2 regions of the Arthrobacter sp. Y3221157 genome follow, and region 2 is predicted to be linked to the other one. Evidence: predicted binding sites of a transcription regulator. Region 2 holds the regulator's gene; the other holds the start of a gene.
The links. The regulator LexA, encoded in region 2, represses DNA repair genes until DNA is damaged. The targets are predictions, from matches to a motif close to TCGAACANNTGTTCGA.
Positions count from the first base shown of each region.

Region 1 (7,426 bases), on a different contig from region 2:
ACTGAGGCCCGGCCTGTGCTGGGCCCGGGCGTGATGTACCTGTCAGACTGGGCTGATGGATCATTCTCCGGCTTCCGCAGCGTCCGCCACCCCGCCCCTCCGCACCGGTCCCCGGGATCCGGGCGACGCCTGGGTGGAGGGGGACCGCGGACGCTTTTGGGGGCGTTTCGGCGCGGCCGGCGTTCTGGCGTTCGATCCGCCCAGGGGGGTGCTGCTGCAGCACCGCGCGGTGTGGAGCCATAACGGCGGAACGTGGGGGTTGCCCGGTGGAGCGCTCCACCAGGGCGAGGCGCCCGTGACCGGCGCGCTGCGGGAAGCCCAGGAGGAGGCAGCGGTTCCGCCAGAGGGTGTGGACGTGCTGTTCACTTCCCTCCTGGACCTGGGCTACTGGTCCTACACAACGGTGGTGGTGCTGGTACGAGAGCCGTTCGACCCGGTCATCAGCGATCCCGAGAGCATCGAACTGCTGTGGGTCCCCCTTGATGAGGTGGAGCGGAAGGAACTGCACCCCGGCTTCGCTGCCGCCTGGCCGGACCTGAGGCGGCGGCTTGCTGCCGCCGGCCCGTATCCCGGCGGGGCTTCCTAGTAGTCCGGACCGTATTCCGCCGTGACCAGGATGGGCAGGTGGTCGGAGTTGCCGCGCGGCAGCGTCTCTACGCTCTGGATGTCCAGGCCCAGGGACGTGGCAAAGTCGAAGTGGCCCTTGAATACCTTGTACCTGGTGTAAGTGCGCCGGTTGCTGAGGGAGAGGGCGTACCCGGAGTTCTTCATGTGGATGTCCAGGTTCTTGGTGAAGAACGGGTAGTTGAAATCGCCCACCATCAGCGTCATCAGGCCTTTTCCCATGCTGAGCAGTTCGGCATGGGCAGCGTGGATCTGCTTGCGCCGGAGCGAATTGGAGGCGGTCAGCGGCGCCGCGTGGAACGAGCCGATCACCAGTTCATGCTGGGTGTCGTTGTCCATCACCCGCACCCCAATCAGCCGTTCGTGCGCCGGAGCCAGGACCCTGTCATGCATCGACTTCTTCAGGGCGAAGGACTGGGTGTCCAGTGCGGTGAAGCGGCTGGTGCGGTAGTAGACGGCGAGGCCCAGGCGGTTTCCCTTCGTGACATGCGCCAGATGCAGCGGCCCCAGGGCTTCGGGGAGGTCGGTCGCATCCACCTCCTGGAGGCAGAGGGCATCGACGTCATGGTTCCTGGCCAGGGCAAGAAGCTCGCCGCTGGCCTTGTGTTTGCGGAGGTTGTAACTGATGACGCGCATGGATTACCTCGTTTCGAGGTCGCTGACAGGACCAGTTCTTGAGTCTAGTCCGCTGGCTTCACCCAGACTCAAACATTTCGCTGGCCCAGCATTTCGCGCCGGACCGCTGCTGGCGTTCCGGCGCGAGCCGTTAGAGTTAGTGGCAATTCACTGAAGTTCTCTGCGAAAGGCCAGCGTTGACTGAAGAGTTCCAAAAGCTTGCTGAAGGCAACGCCTACTACCAGGTCCTCGGCAGCGGCCGCTTCCGCTCCACCATCCATGCGCAGGGGGCCTGGAACGCCCACGAACAGCACATGGCGCCGGCCTCCGGTCTCCTGGCCGAAGCCCTTGAACGCCACCAGCCGCGGGGGGACATGCGGATGGCCCGGCTCAGCTACGAGATCCTGGGACTGATCCCGGGCGGGGAATTCCAGATCGAGACCTCCACGCTGAGGCCAGGGAAGACCATCGAACTCCTGCAGGCAGAGCTGGTGGCTGCGGGCCGGACAGCAATCCGGGCAACCGCCTGGCGGATGATCACCAGCGACACTGGTGCCGTCGCCGCCGTCGAGGATTCCGCCATTCCGGGCCCGGACGACTGCAAGCCCTACGACGGTTCGGCTGTCTGGCCCGGCGGCTACATCCGGTCCCTCGAGATGCGGGTTGCGGAAGGGCACCGGCCGGGCGCCGGCAAGGTGTGGCTCCGCACCGACCACCCGCTGACGGACCGGGAGGACAGCACCGATCTGGCCCGCCTGATGGGCCTGGTGGACACCGCCAACGGGATCGCCGCCCGGGTGCCGCCCGGCAAGGACAGCTACGCCTTCCCCAACCTGGACCTGCAGATCCACATGTACCGGCGGCCCGAAGGGGAGTGGCTGGGGCTGGACAACGCGGTGTCCTTCGGCGGGGACGGGATCGGCCTGACGTCCACGGTCCTGCATGACCGGCAGGGCCCCTTCGGGCGCGCCGAACAGATTCTGACGCTGCGCCGGACCTGACCGGCTGCTGATCAGTGGGACTTGGTGGTGGCCGGATTGCTGCACGGATTGCTGTCGGGCCTGTGGGCCGGACGCCGTGGCCTTCAAACGTCGTGGGTGGGCGACGGCGTAACCTAGGGTTGGCCCGTCCGCCGGCAGTTCAACCAGGAACTGCGAGATGACCATAAGGGAGCCCGGCACCATGCATCACCCCGTTCAGGAAACGCGCACGCTGACAGTGGTGCGGCAGGAAGTTTCGCTGGGAGCGGGGCGGGACCTGGAATTCGGGTTGGAGCTCCTGGCAAAGGCCAGGTCGGGGCAGATCGGCCCCACTCTTCGGCTCTACCGTCCCGCCCCCACCGTGGCGTTCGGACAGCGGGACACCCGCCTGCCGGGGTTTGAAGCAGCGGCCCGCGCCTGCCGTGACAACGGCTTTGAACCGCTGGTCCGCAGGGCCGGCGGACGCGCCGCTGCCTATCACCAGGGGACCCTGGTGGTGGACCACATCGAGCCGGACGCGGATGCGATCGCCGGCTCCAAAACCCGCTTCGGGTACTTCGGGGAGTTGTTCGCCCAGGCACTGCAGTCGGTCGGCGTCCACGCCGCCGTGGGGGAAATACCGGGGGAGTACTGCCCGGGCGAGTTCAGCGTCCACGGAACACATCCGGACGATTCCTCACACCGGATCAAGCTCGTGGGCACGGCCCAGCGGGTCGTGGCGGGCGGCTGGCTGTTCAGCTCCGTGATCGTGGTGGAAAACTCCGCCCCGATCCGGAAAGTCCTGACGGACAGCTACGCCGCCCTGGGGCTTGAATGGAAGCCTGCCACTGCGGGCGCCGTCGAAGACCTGGTGCCCGGTGCCACCGTCCAGGCCGTTGAGGACGCGCTGCTGCAAACGTATGCGGGCCATGCCGCCCTGGAGTCTGCTTCTTTCAGCAGCCTGGGGGCATGACCCGCATGGCGAAGTGTGTGCGGCTGGCGGTGCTTATGCCGCCAGGCGCGCCTTAACCTCGGCTGCTGACGGGTTGGTCGCGGCCGAACCGTCCGAGAACAGGACGGTGGGAACGGTGCGGTTGCCGCCGTTCAGCTGCTCCACGAGTTCGGCGGTGCCATCCGCTTCCTCGATGTTGATCTCCGTGTAGCCGATGCCCTGCGCATCCAGCTGCTTCTTCAGCCGGTTGCAGTAGCCGCACCAGGTGGTGGAGAACATGGTGATTGTGCCGGATTCGGGAGTGAAATCCACAGGGGTCTCCTCTGTGTCGATGTAGGGTTCCGTTCCTGTCAACGGTAGCGTGCCTCCCCCTATTCCCGTGCGCCCGCGGCTTCCCGGACGGCCCGGATGACAGCAGATGTCGCCGATGGCATGCTGGAGCCATGTGTGGACGCTATGTGATGGCACGTGCTGTGGGGGACCTCCTGGCGGAATTCGACGCCGAGCTGGAGGACGAGGTGAGCATTCCGCCGTCGTGGAATGTGGCGCCCACTGACGACGTCCCCATCGTCCTGGAACGGCTGGTGGATGACGGGCCGGAGCGCAGGCAGGTCCGGCAGCTGCATGTTGCCCGTTGGGGGCTCGTCCCTTCCTGGGCGAAGGATCCGGGCATCGGTTCCCGCATGATCAATGCCAGAAGCGAATCCGTGCTGGAGAAGCCGGCGTTCCGTAAGGCTGTCCAGTCGCGGCGCTGTGCAGTCCCGGCGGACGGTTACTACGAATGGAAGCAGGGCCCGGGAAAGACCAAGCAGCCCTACTACGTGCATCCCGGGGAAGACGGGGGCCTGGTCTTTGCCGGCCTCTACGAATGGTGGAGGGACCCCTCCGTGCCGGCCGGCGAGCCCGGGCAGTGGATGCTTTCCACCTCCATCCTGACAACGGACACACCGCCTCCGGGATCAGAATCGACAGTGTTCGGGAAGCTCACTGCCCTGCATGACCGGGTTCCGCTGCCCATGGACAAGGCCACCATGCAGGCCTGGCTGGACCCGGAAGCTGATGATGCCGCCGGCCTGGTGGACCTCGTGCGGTCCGGCGTCAAGGACGTTGCTGCGGACTGGCGCGTGGAGTCGGTGGGCAAGGAAGTCGGGAACGTGCGCAACAACGGTCCGGAACTGATCACGCCCGTGGAGGCGCTGTTCTAGGAGTCCCCGCCCCGGCGGCGTTGACTTAGACGGTGACTGAACCGTCGTCGTCCACAGCCCAGGTGGGGTTGTACGCCACTTCCCAGCGGAAACCGTCCGGGTCCGCGAAGTACCCTGTATAGCCGCCCCACGGCTGGGTGACCGGCTCGGCAACAATGGCGGCACCCGCGGCCGCCGCCTCCGCCATTACCTGGTCCACCTCCTCAACGCTCGCCAGGTTTTGGCTGAGGGTGATGGAGGGGACCGGCCCCGGGGCGCTGACGCCTGCTTCCGCCTGCATCTGCCCCGCGTCCCAGAGTGAAAGCACCAGGCCATGGTTGACCTGGATGAACACCACGTCCCCGGCAACCTCCTTGTGGATCGGCCAGCCCAGGCCATCCACGTAGAACGCCCTGGACGCTGGAACGCTGCGGACGCCCAGTGAAATGAAGTCGACTCTTGGCTGCATGCTTCGATACTGTCAGACGATGGCAACTATTCAAGGAAACGATCGGGACGCTTTGGCGGACAAGGAACAGCTCGCTGCCGTCCGGGTTGCTGTGGATGAGGTGGATGAACAGATCGTCACCCTCATCGCCCGCCGCGAACGGCTGATCCGCATCGCCGGCACCCTGAAGGGCGACGACGCGGAGGTCCGTGCGCCTGACCGCGTGGAACGGATCATCGAACACGTCCGTTCGGCCGCTGAGAAGAAGGACATTGACCCGGACATCGTGGAATCCACGTACCGGGCCATGATCTCGGGCTTCATTGAACTCGAGATGCGGGTCCACAAAGAATCCAGCTGAACCTCGCCCCAGGGCAAGAAAAAAGAGGAAGCCTTACAGGGCTTCCTCTACCGGGACGCCGGACTGGAATTCCCGGCCGTCCGCCTCACTGAAGGCGGAGATGACATGCCCCTGCCCCAGCCCATTGATGGCTGCCTTGGGAAACTGCCCGGTAATGGTGTTTTCGGAGTGCGATACACCTGACAGGTCGTAGTTCTCCTCAATGCCCTGTTCGCGGTTGAACGAGTAGAAGGCAATGGCCTCCCCGTTCATGAACTCAATGCACAGCCGCCGTTGGGACGAATAATCCGGGGTGGCCCCGACCAGTCCCACGACATATGCGCCGGACCCTGGAATTGTGCCGTCGATGTCGAAGGTGGCCACGAGGGTGGAGTCCTGTGCTTTGAGGCTTGCCTGCTTGAGGAGTGCGTCTTGGGTTTCCATGGCTCCATCCTGCTCCCTGCTTTCCGCTCCGTCCACCCCCTTGTCCGGCAACGGCGGGGAAGCCCCGCGGCCACTTTCTATGCATTGGGCTGAACCGGGCGTAGACTTGAACTGTTCGAACACATATTCGAATAGGGTCAGGTATTCCGGGAGGCGACATGGGCATGTTCAGCGAATCCGTTGATGTCCTGTGCTCTCCTGAGGGCCAGCCTGTAAGCCTTGGTTGGGCCGGCAGGTCCTACGATGTCTGTGCCGAACCAATGCGCTGGTATGAGCGCCGCCAGTGGTGGGCGGAAGACAGCAGGGCGCCTTTGGGGAGCGGTCCCGGGGTGGTGGACCATGAAATCTGGCGGGTGCAGGTATTGCCGTCCCCGGAGGGAGCCGCCGGAAGCACGGCGCACAGTGAACCACTGACCCTTGACCTTTCCCGCCATATCCGCAGTGGCCGCTGGCGGCTCGTGCGGATCCATGATGCCCTCCGGCCCAGAACAGCATGAGCTTCACGCACCTTCACGTCTCCAGCGCATTCAGCGCCCACTATGGGGTTTCCTGGCCGGATGAACTGGCACAGGCTGCCGCCGCGGACGGCGCCACCGCCCTTGCCTGCACGGACCGCGACGGCCTGTATGGAACCATCAAGCACCTTAAGGCCTGCATGGCTGCCCGTTTGGATCCCATCGTGGGAGTTGACCTTGCGGTCCTTGACGACGACGGCGACCACCGTACCCAGGTGGCAAGCAGGGTGGTTGTCCTTGCCCGCGGGCACAACAACGGTGCCGGCTATCGGGCCTTGTGCCGCCTGATCTCCGATGCCCACGCACGGACAACGGGAAAAGCCGGGGGAGCGGTACCGGTTGCCGTGACACGTGCCGAACTTGCCTCCAGGACGCTTGATCCCCAGACCCTCAAGCCGGTACTGACTGTCCTGATCGGCCCGGACTCGGATGTTGGCCGGGCAATGGGAGGCCGGCGCTATCTACGCCCGCGTACCCTTTTTAAGCAATGGCTGGATGCCATGCCAGCCGGGACGGTGGTGGCAGAGGTTGTCTCCCAGCTCAGCGCCCCGGGGTCACCATTGAGCACTGCCCACGCAGTCCGCATGCTCCGGCTTGCCGAGGAACACCACGTACCGGCGATTCTGACCAACGCAGTCCGGTACTGTGCTGCGGACGGCGCACCCACGGCTGATGTTCTTGATTCGGCAAGGACCCTGAAATCGCTTCCGGAACTCGCCACCGAACCGCTGCTGCAACCCACCGGCCAGGGCTGGCTAAAGTCTGCTGACCAGATGCTCCTGCTCGGCAAGGAAATCATCGCTGCCGCAGGTTACGGTGCCGCTGACCTGAAGCAGCTGATGACGCAGACCGAGGCGCTCGCCGACCTGTGCCGGATTGATCCCGCTGCCGACATGGGGTGGAAGCAGCCTGTTGTGCCGGAGACTGCCGTGCTGGGGATCAGCCAGGACCCGCATCAGGAGCTGGTGGAGCGTTGCAATGCAGGGATCGGCAGGCGGTTTCCAGGCATCAGCGGGGCGGCGGAAAGAACCATGGTGTCCCGGCTTGAGCATGAACTGGGCATCATCCGGAACCTCGGTTTTTCCTCCTACTTCCTGACAGTGGCAGAGGTGTCCAGGATGATCCAGGACATGGGTGTCCGGGCTGCGGCCCGCGGATCCGGCGCTTCCAGCCTTGTGAACTACCTCATCGACGTCAGCCACGTGAACCCCCTCCAGCATGACCTGATCTTCGAGCGTTTCCTCTCCCAGGACCGGGCAACCCTGCCGGACATCGACATCGACGTCGAAAGTGCCGAGCGCCACAACGTCTACCGGCGGATTTTCGAGCGGTTCGGTGCGGAGCG
Region 1 covers NZ_JBNHFD010000022.1:13,781-21,206, forward strand. Annotated here, with positions in the region: gene AC5RTT_RS08375 (DUF1918 domain-containing protein) at 1-5, shown strand, start outside; gene AC5RTT_RS08380 (NUDIX domain-containing protein) at 56-586, shown strand; gene AC5RTT_RS08385 (endonuclease/exonuclease/phosphatase family protein) at 583-1,260, opposite strand; gene AC5RTT_RS08390 (thioesterase family protein) at 1,437-2,240, shown strand; gene AC5RTT_RS08395 (lipoate--protein ligase family protein) at 2,422-3,171, shown strand; gene AC5RTT_RS08400 (mycoredoxin) at 3,205-3,462, opposite strand; gene AC5RTT_RS08405 (SOS response-associated peptidase) at 3,594-4,355, shown strand; gene AC5RTT_RS08410 (VOC family protein) at 4,381-4,803, opposite strand; gene AC5RTT_RS08415 (chorismate mutase) at 4,823-5,143, shown strand; gene AC5RTT_RS08420 (hypothetical protein) at 5,177-5,566, opposite strand; gene AC5RTT_RS08425 (DUF6504 family protein) at 5,725-6,063, shown strand; gene AC5RTT_RS08430 (DNA polymerase III subunit alpha) at 6,060-7,426, shown strand, end outside.
Region 1: AC5RTT_RS08425 (DUF6504 family protein) is a predicted target of LexA. The motif match lies at 5,682-5,697, and genes of this name have one in related genera.

Region 2 (7,426 bases):
ACCGTAGTCCAGCACCGTGACGGTGGGCTTTCCTTCAGGGGAAGGCAGCTTCCGGCTGGCGGACGGATCGATAATTGCGCCGTCCTTCAGGACCTGGCCGCTCACAGGGCGCCCTTGGTGGAGGGGATGCCTTCCACCCGGGGGTCCGGTTCCACGGCTGCGCGCAGGGCGCGCGCAAACGCCTTGAACTGGGCCTCCACGATGTGGTGCGGGTCGCGGCCGGCGATGACGTTCATGTGCAGGCAGATGCCGGCGTGCAGGGTGATGGCCTCGAAGACGTGGCGGGTCAGGGAGCCAGTGAAGTGGCCGCCGATCAGGTGGTACTCCTGGCCCGCAGGCTCGCCGCCGTGCACAAGGTAGGGCCGGCCTGACACGTCCACGACGGCGTGGGCCAGTGCCTCGTCAAGGGGAACGGTGGCTTCGCCGAACCGGCGGATCCCCGCCTTGTTCCCCAGCGCGGTGCGCAGCACCTCACCGAACGTGATGGCGACGTCCTCCACGGTGTGGTGGACGTCGATGTGGATGTCCCCGGTGGCCTTGACCGTCATGTCGATGAGCGAGTGCTTGCAGAGCGCCGTGAGCATGTGGTCGTAGAAGGGCACGGACGTGTCGATGTCCGAGACGCCGGTACCGTCGAGGTTTATCTCCACGAGCACGGACGACTCACTGGTGGCGCGCTCCATGCGCGCGGTCCGGGCCGCGGCCGTGTTCGATCCGGTGGAACTCATGGTCAGGTGTCCTTTTTGCGGGAGAAGGAGTGTGGCACGGCGTCCAGCGCCGGTACTTCAAGTCTAGGCGGGAAGCGCGGCCTGGCTGGCAAGGATGCTTTCCAGGGCGGTGAGGAATGCTGTGGTTTCGGTCTCAGTTCCTGCCGTCACGCGGAGGTGGCCGGGGATCCCGACGTCGCGGATCAGCACGCCCGCGTCCAGCAGTTCCTGCCAGACCTGGCGGGGGTTCTCCAGGCCGCCGAAGAAGACGAAGTTGGAGTCCGAGGCTGCGGGCTTGAGTCCCAGCCGTGTCAGTTCGGTGACGATGCGGTCGCGCTGCTTCTTGATGTCTTCGACGTCGGCCATGAGGGCTTCGCGGTGCTGCAGGGCCGCCAGGGCTGTTGCCTGCGTGACGGCGGACAGGTGGTAAGGCAGGCGGACCAGGCGCAGGGCATCCGTGACTTCGGGGGCTGCCGCCATGTAGCCGAGGCGTGCACCCGCGAGGGCAAACGCCTTGCTCATGGTGCGGGAAACGATAAGCCGCTCCCGTCCGGGCAGGAGGGTCAATGCGCTGGGGGTGCCGTCGTGGGCGAACTCGTGGTAGGCCTCGTCCACAATGACGATGGTTTGGCTTGCTGCTCCGGCCTCGTAAACGGCTTCCACCACATCCAGCCCGAGACCGGTGCCGGTGGGGTTGTTGGGTGAGCAGAGGAAGACGATGTTGGGCTGGAGTTCCTTCACCTGGCGGGCCGCGGATTCGGCGCTCAGCCCGTAATCGTCAGCGCGTTCGCCCTTGATGTATTCGGTATCCGTTCCGCTGGCCAGCAGCGGATACATGGAATATGTGGGCGGGAAGCCAAGCGCCGTGCGGCCAGGACCGCCGAAAGCCTGGAGGATCTGCTGGAGCACTTCATTGGAACCGTTGGCGGCCCACAGGTTGGACTCGTCCAGTCCGTGGCCCAGGTACTCTGCCAGCGCCCGGCGGAGCTCGGTGAACTCCCTGTCCGGATACCGGTTAAGGCTGGTGGCGGCCTCGGCCACGGCTGCGGTGATGGCAGCCCGCACGTCGGCCGGAACGCCGTGCGAGTTTTCGTTGACGTTGAGGAGGATGGGGACATCCAGCTGGGGCGCCCCGTAGGGGGTCAGCCCGCGGAGGTTGCTGCGGAGGGGAAGCCGGTTCAGACGCTCTAGCTGGTCATTCACCTGAACAGTTTAGTGGCCGTCCCATAGACCGGAAAATGTGACAGCCGGGGTTCGCGCCGGGCGTGCGGCCTGCGGCAAGGCCGCACCCGGCGCGTGTTGGGGCGGATGCTGCCTCAGCTGGTGGGAACGTACAACTGCTGGCCGGGCAGGACCGCCCCTGCAGGGAGGTTGTTCAGCTGGACGATGTCAGCAACCACATCCCGGGCATCACGGTCGGGGGCGACAGTTCCAGCGATGGACCACAACGACTGTCCGGACTGGACTGTCACGGTCACCGTGGGGGTCACCGTGAGGTCTTCAGCAGTGTCGGAGGCCTTGGCCGGGGAGTTGAAGAACCCTGCCAGGAACAGCAGCAGTGCCGCCAGCAGCACGAGCGGGATACCGATCAGGACGATCTTTCCCCGCCGGGTCAGGCGAAGGGGAGGCAGGGTCGCCGGGCCCCCCGGGGTTCCGGGCGTGGCGTGCTGCAAAGCCTGCCGGGCAGGGACCCGCGGAGCGTTGGCCTGCGAAGCGGATATAGCTGACATGTCTGAGCCCTCCTGGACCATACTGTGCTGCCTGGGAACAACCGTGCTGTGTTGCCTGTAGTGCCGTTAGTGCCTCTAATGCCTTGGTGCGTTTACCGCCCCGGGGGGCCGGGACTGGCACCTCTCTGCTGTACAGGCTCCAGCACGCCCGGCACCACTGACATTCCGGCTTCGGTATTCGAACGTCTTTCGAATACTGCGCACTTGACTAGAACACATATTCGAACTTTTGCCTCTCCAGTTTTAGCACCTATCAACGAATAATGTCGAGACTCGCTAGAACAAATGTTTGAAAAAGCAATGTGGCTGGCCTAGCTTTGAAACAGGAAACAATCACCCTTGAAGTTGATCAGCAGGGTCTGACAAAAGGGCAAGTCACCCAGTCCGGAGCCTTGGAAAGCCCGGTGGCAACCGAAAGGCATTGGCGAATATGGCAGCAGCAGCCACCGGGGGCAGGGCAGCCTCGCAGCCGAAAAGGGCCGCGAAGGGGCTCACGCCGCGGCAGAAGAAAATTCTGGAAACCATCCAGCGCTCGGTCAATGAGAACGGCTACCCGCCCTCGATGCGCGAGATTGGCGACACTGTGGGTCTGGCCAGCCTGTCCAGCGTCACCCACCAGCTCTCACAACTGGAGAAGCTGGGCTACCTCCGGCGGGATCCGAAGCGGCCCCGGGCCATGGAGGTACTCACGCCTCTCACGCTGGACGGCGGACCCGCAAAGACCGGCGGTCCTTCGGTTTCACTGCCCCAGGATGCGGGTGCCACAGTAACGGAGCTGCCCACCGCAGTGGACACCGCCATGGTGCCACTGGTCGGGCGGATCGCCGCTGGCGGTCCCATCCTGGCCGACCAACTGGTGGAGGACGTCATGCCGCTCCCCCGCCAGCTGGTGGGACAGGGCGAGCTGTTCATGCTTCGGGTGGCGGGCGATTCCATGGTGGACGCCGCCATCTGCGACGGTGACTGGGTGGTGGTGCGGCGCCAGGCGGATGCCGCCAATGGCGATATCGTGGCGGCGCTCCTGGACGATGAGGCCACGGTAAAGACCTTCCGCCAGCGTGACGGCCATACCTGGCTGCTCCCGCAGAACACCCAGTACGAACCGATTCTTGGCGACCACGCCACCATCATGGGCAAAGTGGTCTCCGTCCTGCGCTCGCTCTAGGGAGAGCAGGACCAACAACTCCATAGTTCGAAAAAGACGGCACCTTCCCGGTTTGGGAGGGTGCCGTCTTTCAGTGGGCCTCCGCGGCAAGCCGCTCAAGGGCTGCGATCGCTGTCTTCCGGTCCGTCGTGGCCCAGAACGGGGGCAGCGCCCCCCGCAGGAACCCGGCGTAGCGCTCGGTGGCAAGGCGTGAATCCAGCACCGCCACCACTCCCTTGTCGCCGGTGGACCGGATCAGGCGGCCCGCCCCCTGGGCCAACCGGATGGCGGCATGGGTGGCGGACACCGACATGAACCCGTTGCCGCCTGCCTGCGCCACCGCACGGGACCGCGCCGTCATGAGGGGATCGTCGGGTCGCGGGAACGGGATGCGGTCGATGACCACCAGCCGGCACGATCCGCCGGGGACGTCTACTCCTTGCCACAGGGACATGGTTCCGAACAGGCACGTGTCCGGTTCGTCGGCGAATTGCTTGACCAGGGCCGTCATGGTGGAATCGCCCTGGCAAAGGACGGTCACACCGAGCTTGGGGCGAAGCGCCTCAGCTGCTTCCTCGGCGGCGCGCCGTGAGGAGAACAGGCAGAGCGCCCCACCGCCGGATGCGCGGATGAGCGCCTCCAGTTCGGCCAGCGATTCCGGCGATGCGCCCCGGCCCGGTTTGGGCAGGTGGCCGGCAACGTACAGGATGCCCTGCTTCGGGTAGTCGAAGGGCGAGCCCACGTCCACGCCGGTCCAGCTGGGGGCGCCGTCTCCCACCAGGCCGAGACCCCCGGCGGCGGGCTCGAACGCTGATCCGATGGCCAGGGTGGCGGATGTCAGGATCACGGTGTGATCGGCAAAGAGGCCCTCCCGCAGCCGGCCTGCCACGGACAGCGGCGCGATGTTGACCAGCACGGGCGCGGACTCGTCAGGCTGCGAATACCCCTGGCCGGGGTCGAAGGAACTGGCACGCGAGAACCACACCACTTCCCTGTTGTCCCGGGCCGCAAGCAGCCGCTCGCACAATTCCAGGATGAGCATCAGGCGGGACCGCGCAAGCTGCCTCCCGCCGTCGGGCGTCGTACTGCTGTCCCCCTTGGAATCGGACAGCGCCGCGCGGCAGGCCTCACGCAGCTGGTCGATGCAGTCCAGCTGTTCGTCGTTCAGGCCGTTGGGCAGCAGCCCGTTCGGCGCGCCCGCGAGGGCCAGTTCGAGGTTGGCGGCGGCGGCGTTGAGGGCGTCCACAGTGATGGCCGTGTGCTTCCGCGCGCTGGAGGCGGCGGCGTGGACCATGGCCACGGAGAGCTGGCCGGTGACGGCTCCCGTGACCCGGTCCTGCAGCTCGTGGGCCTCGTCCACCACCACAACGTCATACTCTGGCAGGACGGCCAGCCCTTCGAAGGCGCTGACAGCCAGCATGGCGTGGTTGGTGACCACGACGTCGGCCTCTGCCGCGTCCTGGCGTGCCAGCTCGCTGAAGCATTCCGCAGCCAGGGGGCACTTCTGTGAACCCAGGCATTCCATCGAGGTCACCGAGACCTGCCGCCAGGCGCGGTCGGTCACGCCGGGAAGGAGTTCGTCGCGGTCGCCAGTGGCGGTCTTCTCCGCCCACTCGCGCAGCCGCACTACCTCCTTGCCAAGCTGCGAGGCGGGACCGCCGACCGTTGCGGCAAAATGGGGAACACTGGTGTCCTCCCCCAGCGAAAACAACTGCCCCTCGGCGGGCTCCTCCGACGGGAACCCGCCTTCGAGCTTGTGCCGGCAGACGTAGTTGGAACGGCCCTTGACCAGTGCCACCTTCACCGGCCGGTCCAGGGCAGGAGTGATCGCCTTGAGGAGGCGGGGCAGGTCCCGGCCCACGATCTGTGTCTGCAGTGCCAGCGTGGCGGTGGAAACCAGGGCAGGCTTGTTGCTTTCAAGGGCGTGGGCAATCAGCGGAACCAGGTACGCGAGGGACTTGCCGGTGCCGGTTCCCGCCTGTACCAGCAGGTGGTTCCCCGTTTCGATGGCGCGCGCCACCTGCCTGGCCATTTCGTGCTGCCCGGTGCGGCTCTGCCCGCCCATGGCGGCAACGGCCCGGTCGAGCAGCTCGATGGCGAACTGCCCGCCGGCCGTGTCCGTGGCTTCGCCGGCCACGAGGTCAGTCATCCGCGACGAAGGGTTCCAGTTCGGCCGCCAAACCTTCCCGGACCATGACGACGGCCCGGGTACCTGCCTCGACGTGGTCCAGGCTGATGATTTCAGCGTCGGAGTCGTGCAGTTTGCTGAGCAGGTCGCCGCGGTTGTAGGGAAGGAGCAGTTCCATCTTGACGCTGGGCCGCGGGATGGATTCGCTGATTACGCGGAGCAGTTCCGCGATCCCCTCACCGGTACGCGCCGAAACCACCACATGGCGCGGCTCGCGCTGCTTAAGCCGCTCCACCACGAAGGGGTCCGCTGCGTCGGCCTTGTTCAGCACGATGATCTCCGGGATCTTGCGCGCATCCACCTCGCTGAAGACCTTGCGGACGGCAGCAATCTGGCCTTCGGGATCCGGGTGCGAGGCGTCCACTACGTGCAGGATGAGGTCGGCGTCAGCCACTTCCTCCAGCGTGGAACGGAAGGCCTCCACCAGTTGGGTGGGCAGGGACCGGACAAAACCGACCGTATCCGCCAGGGTGTACCCCAGACCGTCCGCCGTTTCTGCCTTGCGCACCGTGGGGTCCAGCGTGGCGAACAGGGCGTTTTCGACCAGCACGCCCGCGTCCGTCAGGCGGTTCAGCAGGGAAGACTTCCCGGCGTTGGTGTAACCGGCGATCGCCACGGAGGGAACGGCATTACGACGGCGGTTGGCGCGCTTGGTTTCGCGGGCCGGCTTCATCGCGGCGATTTCGCGCCGCAGCTTGGCCATGCGGGTGCGGATCCGCCGGCGGTCCAGTTCGATCTTCGTCTCGCCGGGGCCGCGGGAGCCCATGCCGGCCGCCGCACCGCCCACCTGGCCACCGGCCTGGCGGGACATCGACTCACCCCAGCCGCGGAGGCGGGGAAGCAGGTACTCGAGCTGCGCGAGCTCAACCTGCGCCTTGCCTTCCCGGCTCTTGGCGTGCTGGGCGAAGATGTCCAGGATCAGGGCAGTGCGGTCGATGACCTTGACCTTGACGATGTCTTCAAGCCCGCGCCGCTGGGACGGGGCAAGTTCGGCGTCGACGATCACGGTATCCGCGCCGGTGGACATCACAATGTCCTTGAGTTCCTGGGCCTTTCCGGAGCCCAGGAACGTGCCGGGATCCGGCTTGTCCCGGCGCTGCACCAGGCCGTCCAGCACCTCTGAACCTGCTGTCTCGGCAAGTGCCGCGAGCTCGCGGAGCGAGTTTTCGGCGTCGGCAAGGGTTCCCTCGGACCAGAGCCCGGCCAGGACCACGCGCTCCAGGCGCAGCTGGCGGTATTCGACTTCGGTGACGTCTTCCAGTTCGGTGGAGAGGCCGGCGGTGCGCCGTAGGGCGCGGCGTTCCTCAAGGTCCTGCTGGTCGCCGTCGAACGTGGTGTGCTCTTCGTCCAGGCGGGAGATGGCCTGTGCGGCACCCAGCACGGGCTTGCCGTTTCCGCGTTCTTCTCCGCGGGGCGTGCTGAGATTCCTGGCCGGTACGTCCTTGGAGAGAATCCGGTCGATCACAGCCTGGATTTCCGCAGGGCTCATGTCCTGGGCGGCTGGTTCGGATCCGGTGTTGGGCTGGCTGGTCATGGTCTCCTTTGAAGATTCGGCAGTTCCAGAATAGTGCCGATTGCTGGTCTGTGGGGAAGTATTCGCGCTGGGCTGACGGCCTGCGGTCATGCAGTTCTCCTGGGATGTTGGGCGCCGGCGGGC
Region 2 covers NZ_JBNHFD010000069.1:11,726-19,151, reverse strand. Annotated here, with positions in the region: gene hisH (imidazole glycerol phosphate synthase subunit HisH) at 1-105, opposite strand, end outside; gene hisB (imidazoleglycerol-phosphate dehydratase HisB) at 102-728, opposite strand; gene AC5RTT_RS15325 (histidinol-phosphate transaminase) at 792-1,910, opposite strand; gene AC5RTT_RS15320 (LysM peptidoglycan-binding domain-containing protein) at 2,024-2,437, opposite strand; gene lexA (transcriptional repressor LexA) at 2,868-3,602, shown strand; gene AC5RTT_RS15310 (ATP-dependent DNA helicase) at 3,673-5,730, opposite strand; gene hflX (GTPase HflX) at 5,723-7,303, opposite strand.